2 regions of the Tardiphaga sp. 215_C5_N2_1 genome follow, and region 1 is predicted to be linked to the other one. Evidence: predicted binding sites of a transcription regulator. Region 1 holds the regulator's gene; the other holds the start of a gene.

What was found. Region 1 encodes LexA, which represses DNA repair genes until DNA is damaged. Its sites were predicted from a motif close to TGTTCNNNNTGTGTTCNG; they were not measured.
Region 2: a site for LexA is predicted at 4,815-4,832, ahead of radA (DNA repair protein RadA). Genes of this name have one in related genera too.

Annotation. Positions count from the first base shown of each region.
Region 1 covers NZ_CP197240.1:931,202-939,085, forward strand. The annotation lists gene AB7828_RS04305 (ComEC/Rec2 family competence protein) at 1-1,645, shown strand, start outside; gene lexA (transcriptional repressor LexA) at 1,664-2,386, opposite strand; gene AB7828_RS04315 (GNAT family N-acetyltransferase) at 2,687-3,256, opposite strand; gene AB7828_RS04320 (Orn/Lys/Arg decarboxylase N-terminal domain-containing protein) at 3,278-5,635, opposite strand; gene AB7828_RS04325 (molybdopterin molybdotransferase MoeA) at 5,794-7,002, opposite strand; gene AB7828_RS04330 (hypothetical protein) at 7,111-7,395, shown strand; gene AB7828_RS04335 (CbtB domain-containing protein) at 7,459-7,641, shown strand; gene AB7828_RS04340 (CbtA family protein) at 7,645-7,884, shown strand, end outside.
Region 2 covers NZ_CP197240.1:1,677,798-1,685,681, reverse strand. The annotation lists gene AB7828_RS07940 (SDR family NAD(P)-dependent oxidoreductase) at 22-765, opposite strand; gene purF (amidophosphoribosyltransferase) at 929-2,422, opposite strand; gene AB7828_RS07930 (CvpA family protein) at 2,458-3,090, opposite strand; gene radA (DNA repair protein RadA) at 3,329-4,789, opposite strand; gene AB7828_RS07920 (hypothetical protein) at 4,898-5,065, shown strand; gene AB7828_RS07915 (hypothetical protein) at 5,263-5,529, shown strand; gene AB7828_RS07910 (hypothetical protein) at 5,806-6,159, shown strand; gene AB7828_RS07905 (bifunctional diguanylate cyclase/phosphodiesterase) at 6,250-7,884, opposite strand, start outside.

The sequences.
Region 1 (7,884 bases):
CGATCTGTATTTCCAGGGGATCGGCGCATCAGGCTTCGTGATGGGCGGCATTAAGGCGGTCGATCCGCCGATACAGCCGGGTGTGGCGCTACGCTATTCAGCGACCATACAGGGTCTGCGCGACGCCATCGACGCGCGGATCCGCACCGTACTCTCGGGCGATAGCCGCGCCATTGCCACGGCGTTGCTCACGGGCCGCCGCGATGCGATTTCGGCTGACGTCAATGATGCGATGTTCATCTCCGGCCTCGGTCATGTGTTGTCGATCTCTGGCTATCACATGGCCGTTGTCGCCGGCGTGGTGTTCTTTGCGATACGCGCACTGCTGGCACTGATCCCTGTCCTGACGGTGACATTCCCGATCAAGAAAGTCGCAGCGGCTGCGGCGTTATTCGCAGCACTGTTCTATTTGCTGCTGTCAGGTGCCGAAGTCGCGACACAGAGATCCTTTTTCATGACGGCCGTTGTGTTGATTGCAGTCATGGTCGATCGCCGGGCGGTGACGTTTCGCACGCTGGCGGTGGCGGCAATGGTCGTGCTGATCGTCGCGCCGGAAGCGCTGGTGCATCCGAGTTTTCAGATGTCATTCGCGGCGACGCTGGGGCTGGTCGCATTGGTGCAGATAGGCATGCCCGCGCTGTTTGCCTCGCCCGATCATTCCGCGACCGCGCGCGTGGCGCTATGGGGCGGACGCGAGATCGCGATGCTCGTACTGGCCTCACTGGTCGCGGGTCTTGCCACCACGCCCTATGCCGCATTTCATTTCCATCGCGTCACGCCTTATGGCGTCGTCGCCAATCTCCTGGCGATGCCGGTGGTCTCGGCACTGGTGATGCCGGCGGGCATTCTCGGTTTGGTGGCCATGCCGTTCGGCTTTGACGGTGTGTTCTGGCGGCTGATGGATGTCGGCATCCAGTGGATGATCGTGGTCACGCAATGGGTGGCAGCCTTGCCGGGTGCCATCGGGAGGATGCCGGCCTTCGGGACCGGACCGCTGATATCAGCCAGTATCGGCATCATCGTGCTGGGATTGCTGCGCACGCCGTTGCGCTTCGCGGGGGCTGCCGTGCTTGCAATCTCGATTGTATGGGCCCTGATGGCGAAGCAGCCGGATGTGTTGATCTCGGGGGACGGTCGCAGCGTCGCGGTACGGGGCAGGGACGGGCACCTGCATATGATGCGCAGCGCCAAGGATACATTTTTGCTGAAAGAGTGGCTCGCCGGCGATGCCGATGCGCGTCTGCCGACCGATGCCTCCGTCAGCCACGGTGTGTCCTGCGACCGCGACGGGTGCATCGCGGCGCTGGCCGATGGCGCTTTGGTGGCGCTGGTTTTACAGCCGGATGCATTCACAGATGATTGCGAGAAAGCGACACTCATCATCACGACGAAACAACCGCCAAAGGATTGTCGTGCGCTGGTGATCGATCAGGATCGCCTGCAACGTAATGGTGCGGTGAACCTGCAGCGAACTGCGAACGGCTTTACCATCGATGCCGTGCGGTCACGGGGCCTGGACCGTCCGTGGTCGCGCGCAATTCCCGATGAGCCCGAGCACGATCTGATCCAGACCGGTCGTCCACCGCAAAACCGGCCGGTGGATGCGACGCCTGCGGAAACCGATCTTCAAGCCGAAGATCAGTAATCCGTCGAGGCGACAGCCTCAGTAGCGGCGATACAGGCCAATCAGCTTGCCCTGAATGCGCACCCGGTTAGGCGGCAGGATGCGGACTTCGTAAGCGTCATTCGCTGGCTCCAGCGCGATCGACGCGCCGCGGCGGCGGAAGCGCTTCAGCGTGGCTTCCTCGTCGTCAATCAGGGCCACCACGATGTCGCCGGTGTCGGCGCTCTCGTTGCGCTGGATCAGCACGGTATCGCCATCGAGAATGCCGGCGTCCTGCATGGAATCGCCGCGCACTTCGAGCGCGTAATGTTCGCCGGAGCCGAGCATGTCCGCGGGCATGCTGATGGTGTGGCTGCGGGTCTGCAGCGCCTCGATCGGCGTACCTGCCGCGATCCGGCCCATGACCGGGATAGCAACCGTGCGGCCATTGTCATCGTCGCCGCTGTTGCTGGCGATGCTGGCGGCCGAACGCACCTTGCCAAGCGTGCCTTCGATGACGCTGGGCGTGAAGCCGCGGCGCCCGGTGCCGCCGGTGACCGGCGCGCCGAGCTCTGGCAGCTTGATGACTTCGATGGCGCGGGCGCGGTTGGGCAGGCGGCGGATGAAGCCGCGTTCTTCCAGCGCCGTGATCAGACGGTGAATGCCAGACTTGGAGCGCAGGTCGAGCGCATCCTTCATCTCGTCGAAGGAGGGCGGGACGCCGGCTTCCTTCAGCCGTTGATCGATGAATCGCAGGAGTTCGTATTGTTTGCGCGTGAGCATCTGAAGCCATCCTCAGTTGACGGTGTCGGCCGCCGCGTGCGTTTCAAAGGGTCTCCGAACGGTGATTCTCAATCCAGAGACGATCGTTCGAAGATCGGTTGCGCGAGTTCGGGCACTCTCAAACTACTCAAAGCCACAGAATCTCGAAACAAATCATGAACGAACACTATATGTTCCATATGTGTTCTGCAATGCTTAATTTGCCGTCAACAGAATGCACGTTGAGGGAGGTTTGAGGAGGCTGTTCCTCACCAGTCGTCGATCCTCGACGGACATGGAAAATGCTTCCGCGGGCTTGGGCTACGCGGACGTCATGCGCCCAATGGGCGGCGGCGGAGTCGTGGAGCCGGTCGCCAGCGAGCGCTGAACCATGATCGTGTCGGCCCAGCGGCCCGAGCGATAAGCGACGCCGGGCAGCAAGCCGACGCGGGCAAAGCCAAAGCTCTCGTGCAAGCCGAGCGAGGCCGTGTTGTCGGCATCGATATAGCCGATGATCTGCCGGAAGCCGGCCGCCGCGCAGACGTCGATCAATTCGCGCATGAGCAGCCGGCCGATGCCTCGGCCGACATGTCCGTGGTGGATATAGATCGAATGCTTGACCGTGTAGCGATAGGCCGGTCGCTTGCGGAACAGCACCACATAGGCATAGCCGACGACCTCGCCGCCTTGCGTGGCGACGAGGTGCGGGAACCGTTTGCTGCGCAGGTTCTTACGCCGGTCTCTGAGATCGTCGGGCTGCGGCGTGTCGGCGTCGCTGACGCCTTCCTCGACGCCTTGCCGGATGTGCCGGCGATAGATCGCGAGCATGGCATCGACGTCGGTGTCGCGTGATGGTCGGATGACGACCGGCTGTTCGAGTTCCGTTGGCAAATCAGGCTCCTTACGTGCTCCCTATTCGGAGACCACGTAAGTGTAAAGTCGGATCCGGCCATTGGCGTCGACCTTGCGGTAGATGCCCTGGATTTCGACGTCGAAGCCCGGGAAGGTGTTGAAGCAGGTCTCGAACATCCTGAGATAATCGATCATCGGCTTTGACCGTTCGGTGAGCCGTTCTCCGGGGACGATCGTGGCGATGCCGGGCGGATAGACCACGAACGGCGTCGTCGCGACGCGCCCGAAGATCTCATCGATCGGGAGGTAATCGACGTCGTTGCGCACCAGGCAGCGCGCGGCATCGTGGGGCGACATGGCGATCTCCGGCAAGTGATCGGCGGAGAACTGCCTGGTCTGAAGTTCGCTCACATTGGCCTCGCGAAAGAACCGGTGCATGTCGCCGCACAGGTCCCGCAGGCGTATGCCCGCATAACGCGCGGGCCTGCGCCTGGCGAATTCCGGGATGACGTCTTCCAGCAGCGCGTTGTCGTCATGAAATTTCTTGAAGGCGACGAGGCCCGATATCAGCGTGCCGGCCTTGCTCGCCTCCACGCCGGGCGTCAGCAGGAAGAGCAGCGAGTTAAGGTCGTTTTTCTCCGGCACGATGCGATTCTCGCGCAGGAACTGCGCCACCACCGGAGCAGGGATGCCGTGTTCCGCATAGCCGCCGGTGGTGCGGTCGAAGCCGGGTGTCAGCACCGTCAGCTTGTTGGGATCGGTCATGGTGAAACCGGCTTCCATGCCGGGGAAGCCATGCCAGGCGGCGTCAGGCGCGAGCTGCCAATAGGACGGATTGGTGGCGAGTTGATCCGTGCCGACGCTTTCCCACGGCACATTGTGAACGGCGCCTTCGCTGGATGCGTCGGGAATAGCGACGCGCTCGGGCACGAAGGGCTCGAAGAACCAGCGACGCTCGGCGCGGGTTTCCTTCTCCTCGAACTCGCGGCGCACCGCGCGCATCTTCTTGCGCAGTTCGATGCCGAGGCGGATCGTATCGTCCCACAACACTTCGCCCGAGCGGCCCTTCATCATCTGCGCGCCGACATCCAATGATGCGAACAGTGGATAGAATGGCGAGGTCGAGGCGTGCTGCATGAAGCTTTCGTTGAAGCGCCGGTGCTCGACGCGGCGCTTCTGCCCGCGGATGTGGCGATCCTTCATGTGGATCTGCGACGCCTGCGAGAAGCTCGCGAGCTGCTTATGGGTCGACTGCGTCGCGATGATACCCGGGGAATCCGGACCAAGCTCCTTGAGCCCCATGGCGAAGCGACCGGCATAGAGCGGGTGGAATTTCATGAAGCCCGCCCAGGCTTCGTCGAACAGGATGTAATCGCAGAGATGGCCGATGCGCGCGATGATCATCTCGGCGCTGTAGATGGTGCCGTCATAGGTGCACTGTTCGACCACGGCGACGCGGAACGGGCGTGGACGCTTCCAGGCCTCGGGATCCGTGACCAACGGATTGATACGGATGCGCTCGCGCAGCGCGTCCTCGTCGAGCGCGTCCCAGTTCATCGGGCCGATCAGGCCCCAGGGATTGCGCGTCGTTGGCACATAGATCGGCACACCGCCTGAAATCATCAATGCGCCGTGCAAGGCCGCCTTGTGGTTGTTGCGGTCGAACAGCACGAGGTCACCATCGGTGACCAGAGCCGATAGCGCGACCTTGTTGGAGGTCGAGGTGCCGTTGAGCACGAAATAGGTTTTCTCCGCCCCGAAGATCTGCGCGGCTTCCTTCTGCGCCTGCAAAGCAGGGCCCTCATGGGTCAGCAGATCGCCGAGATCGAGCACCGAATTGTCGAGGTCGTCGCGAAACACGGCTTCGCCGAGATGTTCCATGAACACGCGGCCGATCGGGCTGCGGCTGTAGAACACGCCGCCATTGTGGCCCGGGCAGGTCCAGAGCTGGTTGCCTTCCTCGGCATAGTCGACCAAAGCGCCGAAGAACGGCGTCTTCAGTGTCTCGGCATATTGCTTCAACCGGCTGATCAGGTTCTTGGCGATGAACGGCGGGGTTTCCTCGGACAGGAAGACATAGCCGTCGATGAAATCGAGCACCTCGACCGGGACGTCTTCAAACCGCTTGCGGCGGATCAGCAGGATGATCGGAAAGTCGAGGCCCCGTTTGCGCATCAGGTTGATCAGCGCCGCGGTCTTGCCTTCGAGGCCCTTCTTGCCCCAGTCGACCACCATGCAGCCGATGGCCGCGTCGGTCTGGACTGCGATCGTGGCGTCTTCGAGCTTGCGTGCCTTGACGACCTCGAAGCCGGAACGCTCGATCTCATCGACGATCTGATTGAGCCGAATGCCCTCGAGATCGTCGGCGTCGAATGTTGGCATCGCAAACAGGAAATTGAAGCGTTTGAAATAGTCCATTTGTGCACCGATCTTGTTTCGCAGCGATGTCTCGCTGCGTTACGTGACAATTCAGTGACTGAAGCCGCGTTAAGGTATCTCAGTCAGAAAAAAGCTCAGAGAACATGCCGCGCGGCGGAAGTTCCGGTGGCCCGGCATCCCATCGCGCATCTCGGCCTTTAAACAGGCAGTCGCATGATCGCGCAGGAATCACCAGCGGCGGCGGCGGGAGCGAATGGCTTGCGGATCAGAAGTCCTTCGGCAACAGCCAGATTTCCTAGCAGCGACGAGTCCTGTTTCATCACCGGCGTCGCCACCACGGTGCCGTCGGCGCGGGTTTCCAGACGCGTGCGCAGATAGTCCTCGCGCTGGTCGTTGGCGGCGAGGTCGCGGCCGAGCACCGCGGGTTCGAGCGCGTGAGCGACCTCGTTTCGGCCGGACAGCGCGCGCAGCAGCGGCACCATGAACAGGAAGCCGCAGACATAGGACGAGACGGGATTGCCGGGCAGGCCGATCACGCGCATGCCCTGGCGGCGTCCGTGCATCATCGGCTTGCCGGGCCGCATGGCGATGCGCCAGAACGCCATCTCGACGCCGGCATTGATCAGGGATTGCTGCACGAGGTCGTGGTCGCCGACCGACGCGCCGCCGGTGGTGATCAGCACGTCGGCCTTCAGATCGATCGCGCGCTGAATGGCCGATGTGGTCGCCTCCAACGTGTCGACGGCGATGCCGAGATCGACCACCTCGGCGCCTTCAGCGCGGGCCAGCGCACGCAGCGCGAAGCCATTGGAGAGCACGATCTGGCCGGGGCCGGGGACCGCACCGGGCATGACCAGTTCGTCGCCGGTGGCGAGCACGGCAACGACCGGCCGTCGCCGCACGGGCAGTGACGGATGGTTCATCCCGGCGGCAAGCGCCAGATCGCGGTCGGTGAGGCGGGTGCCGGCGCGCAGCAGCACATCGCCTTCATTGAAATCGACGCCGGCCGGGCGGATATGCTTGCCGGAAATCGCAGCTTCGTTGATCCCGACGACGTCACCTTCGCGCGTTGTGTCTTCCTGGATCACCACGGCGTCGGCGCCAGCGGGCAGCACGCCGCCGGTGAAGATTCGCAGGGCTTCGCCGGTCTGCAGCGGGCGGTCGAACGGCTTGCCTGCGGCGATCTCGCCGATGACGCGGAGCTTGGCGCCCAGTGTCGCATCGGCGGCGCGCACGGCATAGCCGTCCATCGCTGACATGGGCTCCGGTGGCTGCGTGCGCAGCGAAGCGATGTCGCGGGCGAGCACGCGGTGGAACGCGTCTTCCAGCGGCACCATCTCCTCAGGCAGCGCATCGGCGCCTGCGAGAATCGCGGCCATGGCATCGGTAACCGGCATCAGGGCCATCGCGGGGATCTCCGGCAGTGTGGGCGCCCGTCATAGCGGAGAGCGGGAGCGGACGCAAAACCACTGGCGCTTTGGCAGGGCAGGGAAACACGGTAGACATCGGCGATCATGACCGACAACCACGCCGCAACCGCCGATGAAGCGCCTGTCTGGCGGGCAGATGTCGATGCGCTGGCGTTCCGGCCGTCCGGCCATCGCGGGCTATGCATGGTGCACCGTCATGCGTTCCGGACGCTGCTCCGGCGCTACCCGTCGCCGGAGGACTGCGCGGCCTATTTTCAAGACCACAGAGCGGTGTTCCAGGCGGCGGCTAGCGCCAAGCTCGTGCGTGCGTCGGTAGCGGCAGATGCGAACTTTCATCTGACCAGCCGCGATCTCGCCCGCGCGATGTAAAATTAACGGTCGCGCCGCCGGAGCAACTCGGCTAAATTGGCCCTCTATTTCGCGAGGATTCCGATGCAACAGACCCAGACCGCCCAGATCTCCGCCGTCACCACTGACGTTAATGTCGTCGTGCAGGCCGTTCTGGCCATGGCGCTCGGTCTGTTTATCGTCGGGGTGGTCGGTTTCTCGCATATCAGCGCGGTCCATAATGCGGCCCACGACACGCGCCACGCCAACGCATTCCCCTGCCACTGAGACATGTCCGTCTTCAGGTCGATCGTTTTCTCGGCAGCGCTGGCTGGCGTGATCACTGGCGCTGCCATCACCGGCGCCCAGATGGTCGGGACCATTCCCCTGATCCAGAAAAGCGAAGTTTATGAGCGCAAGGCGGAAGCTCCGGCTGCTGTTGCGCCGACGGCTGCCGCGCAGCCCGCCCATACGCACGACCATGGCGCCGCCGCCCATAGCCATGAGGCCGAATGGGAGCCCACCGAGGGC
Region 2 (7,884 bases), 750 kb from region 1:
GTCCTCGATCGCAGCAAGCAGTTATGGGGCAGGTGCGTGGAAGCCCATCACCTTGCCGGTCTTGTAGTCGACGAACTTCCCGGTCTCCGTCCATGACGGCAGGCAGAGCGGCACGATGGTCTCGGCAACTTGCGCCGGCGTGTCGAGCGTTTCGGGATCTTCGCCGGGCATCACGATGGCGCGCATGTGGGTGCGGATCGGGCCGGGATTAAACAGGTTCACACGCAGCGGCGTCGTGGCGGTCTCGTTGGCCCAGACCCGGACCAGCGTTTCCAGCGCAGCCTTGGAGACGGCATAGGGGCCGCGATAGGCAGAGGCCTTGCTGGCGGTGCCGGATGTGAGGAACACCGCGCGGCCCGCATCGGACTGCTGCAGCAGTGGCTCCATGCAGCGGATCAGCTGGAAGTTGGCCGTGAGGTTGGTGGCCATGGTGTCGTTCCAGGCCTTCAGCTCGATATGGCCGAGCGGCGACGAGGGGCCTGCGACGCCAGCATTGCCGACCAGAATGTCGAGCTTGCCGTGGCGCTCATGCAGAGCGGCGCCGAGCCGCGACAGGCCGTCGAGATCGGTGATGTTCAGCGGCACCAGCGTGGCGCTGCCGCCCTCGGCACGGATCGCGTCGTCGAGTTCTTCGAGGCCGCCCTGGGTGCGCGCCACGGCGACGATGTGCGCGCCGGCCCTGGCCAGCGCCAGCGCAGTGGCATAGCCGATGCCGCGCGAGGCGCCGGTGACGAGGGCGATGCGGGAGGCGAGGGGAAGGGTCATGGCGCGGCTCATAAATCTCAGGCGTCATCCCCGCGAAGGCGGGGATCCATACACGGGAGGGTTATGATGCGGAAAGGTGGTCGTGTCTAATCCAGAGCCAAACAAATTAGATCGTGGCTATGGATCCCCGCTTTCGCGGGGATGACACCCGATAAGACTGCGATCAGCTCGCCTCAGCCAGCAGCGAGAGCTGCCGCGGGGCGTCGATCTCGCTCATGTCAGTGAGCGGGGTCGGGTAGTCGCCGGTGAAGCAGTGATCGGCGAATTTCGGATGGGCAGGATCGCGGCCGGGTTCGCCCATGGCGCGGTAGATGCCGTCGACCGAGACGAAGGCCAGCGAGTCCGCGCCGATCAGGTCGCGCATTTCTTCCAGCGTGTGCGTGGCGGCGAGCAGGCCGGCGCGGTCCGGCGTGTCGATGCCGTAATAGTCCGGATGGGTGATCGGCGGCGACGCGATGCGGAAGTGGACTTCCCTGGCGCCGGCGTCGCGCATCATCTTGACGATCTTCTTCGAGGTAGTGCCGCGCACCAGACTGTCGTCGATCAGCACAACGCGCTTGCCTTCGATGGCGGCGCGGTTGGCCGAATGTTTCATGCGCACGCCGAGTTCGCGCACGCTCTGGGTCGGCTGGATGAAGGTGCGGCCGACATAGTGATTACGGATGATGCCGAGTTCGAACGGCACGCCCGAAGCGCGGGAATAGCCGATCGCGGCAGGCACGCCGGAGTCCGGCACCGGCACGATCACGTCGGCTTCCACATGGGTCTCGCGGGCGAGCTGTTCGCCCATCGCCTTGCGGGTGTCATAAACCGAGCGGCCGCCGACGATCGAGTCCGGACGCGCGAAGTAGATATATTCGAAGATGCAGGGGCGCGGCGCTTGCGGCGCGAACGGCTTGTGGCTCTGCGCGCCGTTCTCGTCGAACACGATGACTTCGCCAGGCTCGATGTCGCGGATGTACTTGGCGCCGATGATATCGAGCGCGCAGGTCTCGGATGCGAGGATCGGCGAGCCGTCAAGTTCACCCAGCACCAGCGGGCGGATGCCGAGCGGATCACGGGCGCCGACCAGCTTCTTGTTGGTCAGCGACACCAGCGCATAGGCGCCTTCGATGGCGCGGAGTGCTTCAATATAGCGGTCGATGAAACGGTTGCGCTTGGAATGCGCGACGAGGTGCAGAATGACCTCGGTGTCGGTGGTTGACTGCATCATCGCGCCGTTCTTCACGAGCTCGCGGCGCAGGGTCAGACCGTTGGTGAGGTTGCCGTTATGGGCTACTGCAAAACCGCCGGCATTGAGTTCGGCGAATAGCGGTTGGACGTTGCGGAGAATGGTTTCGCCCGTGGTGGAGTAGCGGGTGTGGCCGACGGCGGCGGTGCCGGGCAGGCGCTCGATCACTTCGCGGCGGGAGAAGGTGTCGCCGACGAGACCGAGGCGGCGTTCGGAGTGGAAACGCTTGCCGTCGAAGGCGACGATGCCGGCCGCTTCCTGGCCGCGATGCTGGAGGGCGTGGAGACCGAGCGCGGTGATCGCCGCCGCATCGGGATGGCCGTAGATACCAAACACACCGCATTTTTCGCGGAGCATGTCGCCGTCGAGATCGGGATTTCGCATGGTGGTGCTCGCGTCGTCGGAAGGGCTCTGCATCGGATCCATCGCGCCTTTCAGGTATCGCGAGAAACTAAGAACGCCTAGCGTCCCGCCGGTTTGCCATCGATCAGCTTTTTCAGGCTGTCGCGGGCAGGTTTGGAATAGCCATCCGCGGCGCCGGGCGCTGCGGGCTCGGCGTCGGTCGTATCCTCATCGGGTTTGTTTTTCTTGAACCTCTTCAAGATGGTGTTTTCAGGGTCATCCGGCAAGAGTGCCATCAGCCAATCGCCGGTTCCTTGCAGAACGACGCGCGATTTTGCTCCCGTGACCCAATCCGGACGCTGCTTGTCCGGCACCAGCCATGAGAAGAACAGGAAGGCGACGACCACGATCAGGAGGCCGCGGGCTAGGCCGAACAGGAAGCCCAGCGTGCGGTCCAGCGCGCCGATGCGCGAATCCAGGATCATGTCGGAGATGCGGACGGTGATGATCGAGACCACGATCAGCGTGCCGATGAACACGCCGGCCACCACCACGATGCTGGCGACGGTATCGTTGTTGAAATAAGTTTTAGCGGTCGGGAGCAGCTTCTGGAAAGCGAACAAGGTGACTAGCGCCGCCGCGCCCCAGGCCGCGATCGACAGGATCTCGCGCATGAAACCGCGGACCATGGCCAGCAGGCCGGAGATCAGCATGACGCCGAGCAGGACAAGGTCGAGAATCGTGATCGGCATCGGCTGGTCAGGTCCGCTCGTGAATCAGAAACCGCGAATCGGCACAGGCGGCCGCTTCAGGTGACGGTGATATGGCACGTCTCGCAAGGCCGGAAAACCGCTATCGGCCGCAAGAGCACACCTGATCACACCATTGTTCCGCTTTCGGCAGAGTGCCTTAACGGAGCGTTTTGCACATCTGCGCAGTCTGTTGCGCGCGCATTCTATAGCGGCCGCAGCAGCGCAGGTCACGCCGCTGTCAGCCGTCCTGGCGTTTGAATCGCGCCGGTACGGTATTTTTCTCGGCATCTGTGCTTTTGCTGTTGTCGCGCGTGGGTTTGACGCCGCGCGCAGCGATATCGGCGACCAGCGAGGTCAGGCCGCCGATGGTATTTAGCGACAGTCCGGCATCGCCGCCGGGATCGCCGCGTGCCGATTCCGGCAGTACCGCGCGGCCGAAGCCGAGTTTTGCCGCCTCTTTCAGCCGCGCCGAGGTCTGCGCCACCGGGCGCACGGCGCCGGACAGCGAGATTTCGCCGAAATAGACCGCGTCGGTGGGCAGCGGCGCATTGCACAGCGAAGAGACCAGGGCTGCGGCCGCGGCCATGTCGGCGGCGGGCTCGTTAATGCGCAATCCGCCGGCGACGTTGAAATAGACGTCGTAGCCCGACAGCTTGACCCCGCAATGGGCCTCCAGCACGGCCAGCACCATGGACAGCCGGGAGGAATCCCACCCCACCACGGCGCGGCGGGGGGTGCCCAGTGTGGTCGGCGCAACCAGAGCCTGCAGTTCCACCAGCACCGGACGGGTGCCCTCCATGCCGGCGAAGACGGCGGTGCCCGGCGAGCCGAGATCGCGATCGGACAGGAACAGCTCCGACGGGTTGGAGACCTCACGCAGGCCGAGACCGGTCATCTCGAACACGCCGATCTCGTCGGTGGGGCCGAAGCGGTTCTTCACCGCGCGCAGGATGCGGAACTGCTGCGAACCTTCGCCCTCGAAGGACATTACGGCATCGACCATATGCTCGACCACACGGGGCCCGGCGATCTGGCCGTCCTTGGTGACATGGCCGACCAGGATGATGGTGGCGCCGGATTTTTTGGCGAAGCGAATGAGCGCCTGCGCCGAGGCGCGGACCTGGGTCACGGTGCCCGGCGCGGATTCCACCGTGTCGGTCCACATGGTCTGGATCGAGTCGATCACGATCAGCCGCGGCACGGTGCCTTCGGAGAGCGTGGCGACGATATCTTCGACCGAGGTTTCGGACGCGAGCTGCACCGAGGCGTCCGCGAGGCCCAAACGCGACGCGCGCAGCCGCACCTGGGCGACGGCTTCTTCACCGGAGATGTAGACCACGCGGTGGCCGGCACGCGCCATCAGGCTGGTGGCCTGTGTCAGCAGTGTCGACTTGCCGATGCCGGGATCGCCGCCGATCAGCAGCACCGAGCCGCGCACGAAACCGCCGCCGGTGACGCGGTCGAGTTCGCCCATCCCCGAGGCAATGCGCGGCGCATTGTTGCTCTGGCCGGTCAGGCTTTCGAGATTGAAGGTGCGCCCCTTGCGCTTGGAGCGCGCGCTGACCGGAATCGTGGTGACGCCGGTGGTGTCCTCCTCGGCCAGCGAATTCCACTCGCCGCAGGCGTCGCACTTGCCCTGCCACTTGTTATAGGCGGCACCGCAGTTCTGGCAGACGAAGGAAAGGAGGTTCTTGGCCATTGGCGGAAGGAATCGGGGCTGTAGGTGTTTTTGGTTTGTTCTCTTGGTCTACGCGGTTGAATGGGGCATTTGCAAGTTTCTTCTCGAAGGGTTTGCCAGCCTCGCCGGGTGGGACGCATCGACCGGCACATGGGCAAGGTCTATTCGGTTGCCAAAATTCCGACGCGCGAGAACTGGTCGGCAATGTCGGCCTGGATCGCCTTTGCCGCGGCGATGCTGGAGGTGCAGCCTCTGCAGTGGTCCTTCTTCAGCTTGGCGATTGCTTACGCTCGGTAGACGCGCCGCGAGCAGAATCCAGATGCAAGCAGTGGTGAGCGATCGAGGCTGCTCGACCAACCAGCTGAGCCGAGTCCAGCGCTTCGCGAGTCTAATTCATTCCGCGCAGGAGCTCGTGTGGAACTGCACGTGCGACGAATCCTTCATTAACCTCCGCTCTATAGCCTCACCGCAGTGACGTCAGCGTGAGGTGTGCCGTGCGTATTTTGATGATCGTGCTGGGTGCAGCGACGCTGGCGACGCCGGTACTTGCCTCTGACTACCGTGATGCGCGCTATCGCGCCGGCACCGCGCGCTATCCCATCAAGATGGATACCGGCATTCGCGCGCCGCCGCCGCTTTACTATGTGGAAGCGCCGCCGCGTTATGTGCGGGATCTGAGAACGGGCGAACCGGGCCAATGGGTGGTTCGCCAACCGAGTGTGTTCGAGCAACTCTTCGGGCTGCCCCGCGACGGTTATTAGGTTGGCTGCTGAGGCCGATTGATCTCACGTCGGGCTCTGCGGTGAATCCAGGCGCAGTGCAGCTGTGTCTGCCTTGGCATCCTGATATGTTGCCGTCATCAAATCTTAAGCACGTTCATCAAGGTAAATATCAGGACCGCGTTGACCGGTGGTGGTGCTTGGCTGAGTGTCGCGCATCAGAGCGATACGAACTCATTTCAAACAAGCTCGCCACGGGGTCTCATCATGACAAAATTGATTGCTGCTGCGATGTTCGCCACTGTCGCCGGAATGGCGATGCCCGGTGTTGCCTCGGCGGGTTGCTATAACTGCTACACACCGCCGCCGTGCCAGACCTGCTATCAGCAGCAGGTGGTGCCGCCGCAGTATCGCACGGTCGAAGAGACGGTGATGGTGGCTCCCGGCCGCACCGTCGCGCGCCGCACGCCGGCGCAGTACGAGACGGTGATGGTGCCGAAGACCGTGATGGTTGCGCCTGCGCGCGTCGATTACGAGCGCATCCCGGCACAATATGCCACGCAGCAGCGCGTCCAGATGGTCGCTCCGGCGCAGGTCTATTACGCACCGGTGCAGCAGGGCTGCTCGACCTGCAATCGCGGCTTCAGCTTCGGCTCAAGCTACGGTTACTAAGCCGCGGATAGCTCAGATTTTCAGGACTGCGATCGGCCGCCTCAGGGTGGCCGATTTGCGTTTGGGGGAGGCCACCGGTGGCGGCGGCGGTCATCTCCCTGCGGTGATGACCTCTCCGCACAACTCGCCGTCAGCAGCACCATTTCCAAATGAAACTGCCGCATCGAGGTCGAATTCGGAGAGCGGGACGGGCCGACCGAACAGAAAGCCCTGGACGAGGTCTACGCCTGCAGCCTGCAGATATTCAAATTGCTCTTCGGTCTCGACACCCTCGGCCGTCGTTGCGATGCCAAGACCACGGGCCAGCGCAAGCACCGAGGACACCACCGCTGCACAATCGCGGCGATTGGGAGCGCCTTGTGCGAAGGATTTGTCGATCTTGATCCTGTCGAACGGGAAATTGGTCAAATAACTCGCCGTTGAATAACCAGTGCCAAAATCATCGAGCGCTATGGAGATGCCGAGATTCTTCAGTTGCCGTATCGTCCCCAGATGCGCCGTCGCGTTCTCAAGAAGAGCGGTCTCCGTAATTTCCAACTCCAGCCGTTCAGGCGAAAGACCCGTCTCCATCAGAGTATCCAGCATGACGTCGAGCAGCTTTCCCTTGCTGACTTGAACCGCTGAGATGTTGACCATGATCTTGAGGTGAGCCGGCCACGACGCTGCATCCGTGCAAGCCTGGTGCAGGATCCACTCGCCAAGAGGAAGGATCAGCCCCGTCGCTTCCGCGAGCGGAATAAATTGATCGGGAGCGATGAGCCCTTTCGACGGATGCCGCCAGCGGACCAGCGCCTCGGCGCCGCGGATCTGCCGTGTCTTGGCGTCAACCACCGGCTGATAGTGCACTTCGAATTCATTTCGCGCGATCGCGTCTCGCAGTTCGTTTGCCAATATCTTCTGCGAGTGGGCAGCCTCGATCATTTCGGACTGGAACAGGCGGAAATCGTTTCGCCCGCCCGTCTTGGCGTCGTAGAGCGCGAGATCTGCTTTTCTCAACAGGTCCTCGGGATCGACGCCCTGTTCCGGAGCGAGGGCAATTCCAATGCTGATCCCGATGCTGGCCTGGTGGCCGTTGAGATCAAATGGCTGAGCAATGGCATCGATGATCCTGAGGGCAAGCACGATTGCACCCTCCTGCGGATTGGGTCCTCCGTCCTGGATGATCGCAAACTCGTCACCCCCAAGGCGGGCCAGCACATCGGTTTCGCGAGTCGATGATTTCAGCCGTTGAGCGAACTCAACAAGCAAACGATCCCCTGCAGGATGTCCCAGCGTGTCGTTGACGGTCTTGAATCTATCGAGGTCGAGCATGACCACGGCAAAGCCATCGTCATGGCGGCTAAGACGCTGGCTCGCCTCCTCAAGTTTCTCGGTAAACAGTGTTCGGTTGGCAAGTCCCGTGAGCGCATCGTGACGCGCCAGGTGAACGATCTCGGCCTCTGCGCGCCGCCGTTCGGTGATGTCTTCGTGCGTTGCAACCCAACCGCCGTCCTTCATCGGCTGTCGGGTGACGAGCATCAATCGCCCATCCGCAAATTCATCGACCCTGGCCGAGCTTGAATCGGTCGAGTGCTGGCCCAATTCAGCTATCTTTTTCCTGATGGCTGGTTCGCTCGTCCCGCCCTTGAGAATGCCACGGGAGACGCGATCGGCGATGATAGCCTCATGAGGCGTCCCGACTTTCAACAAAGCCGCAGGCAACTGGTATAGTTCCGCATAACGATC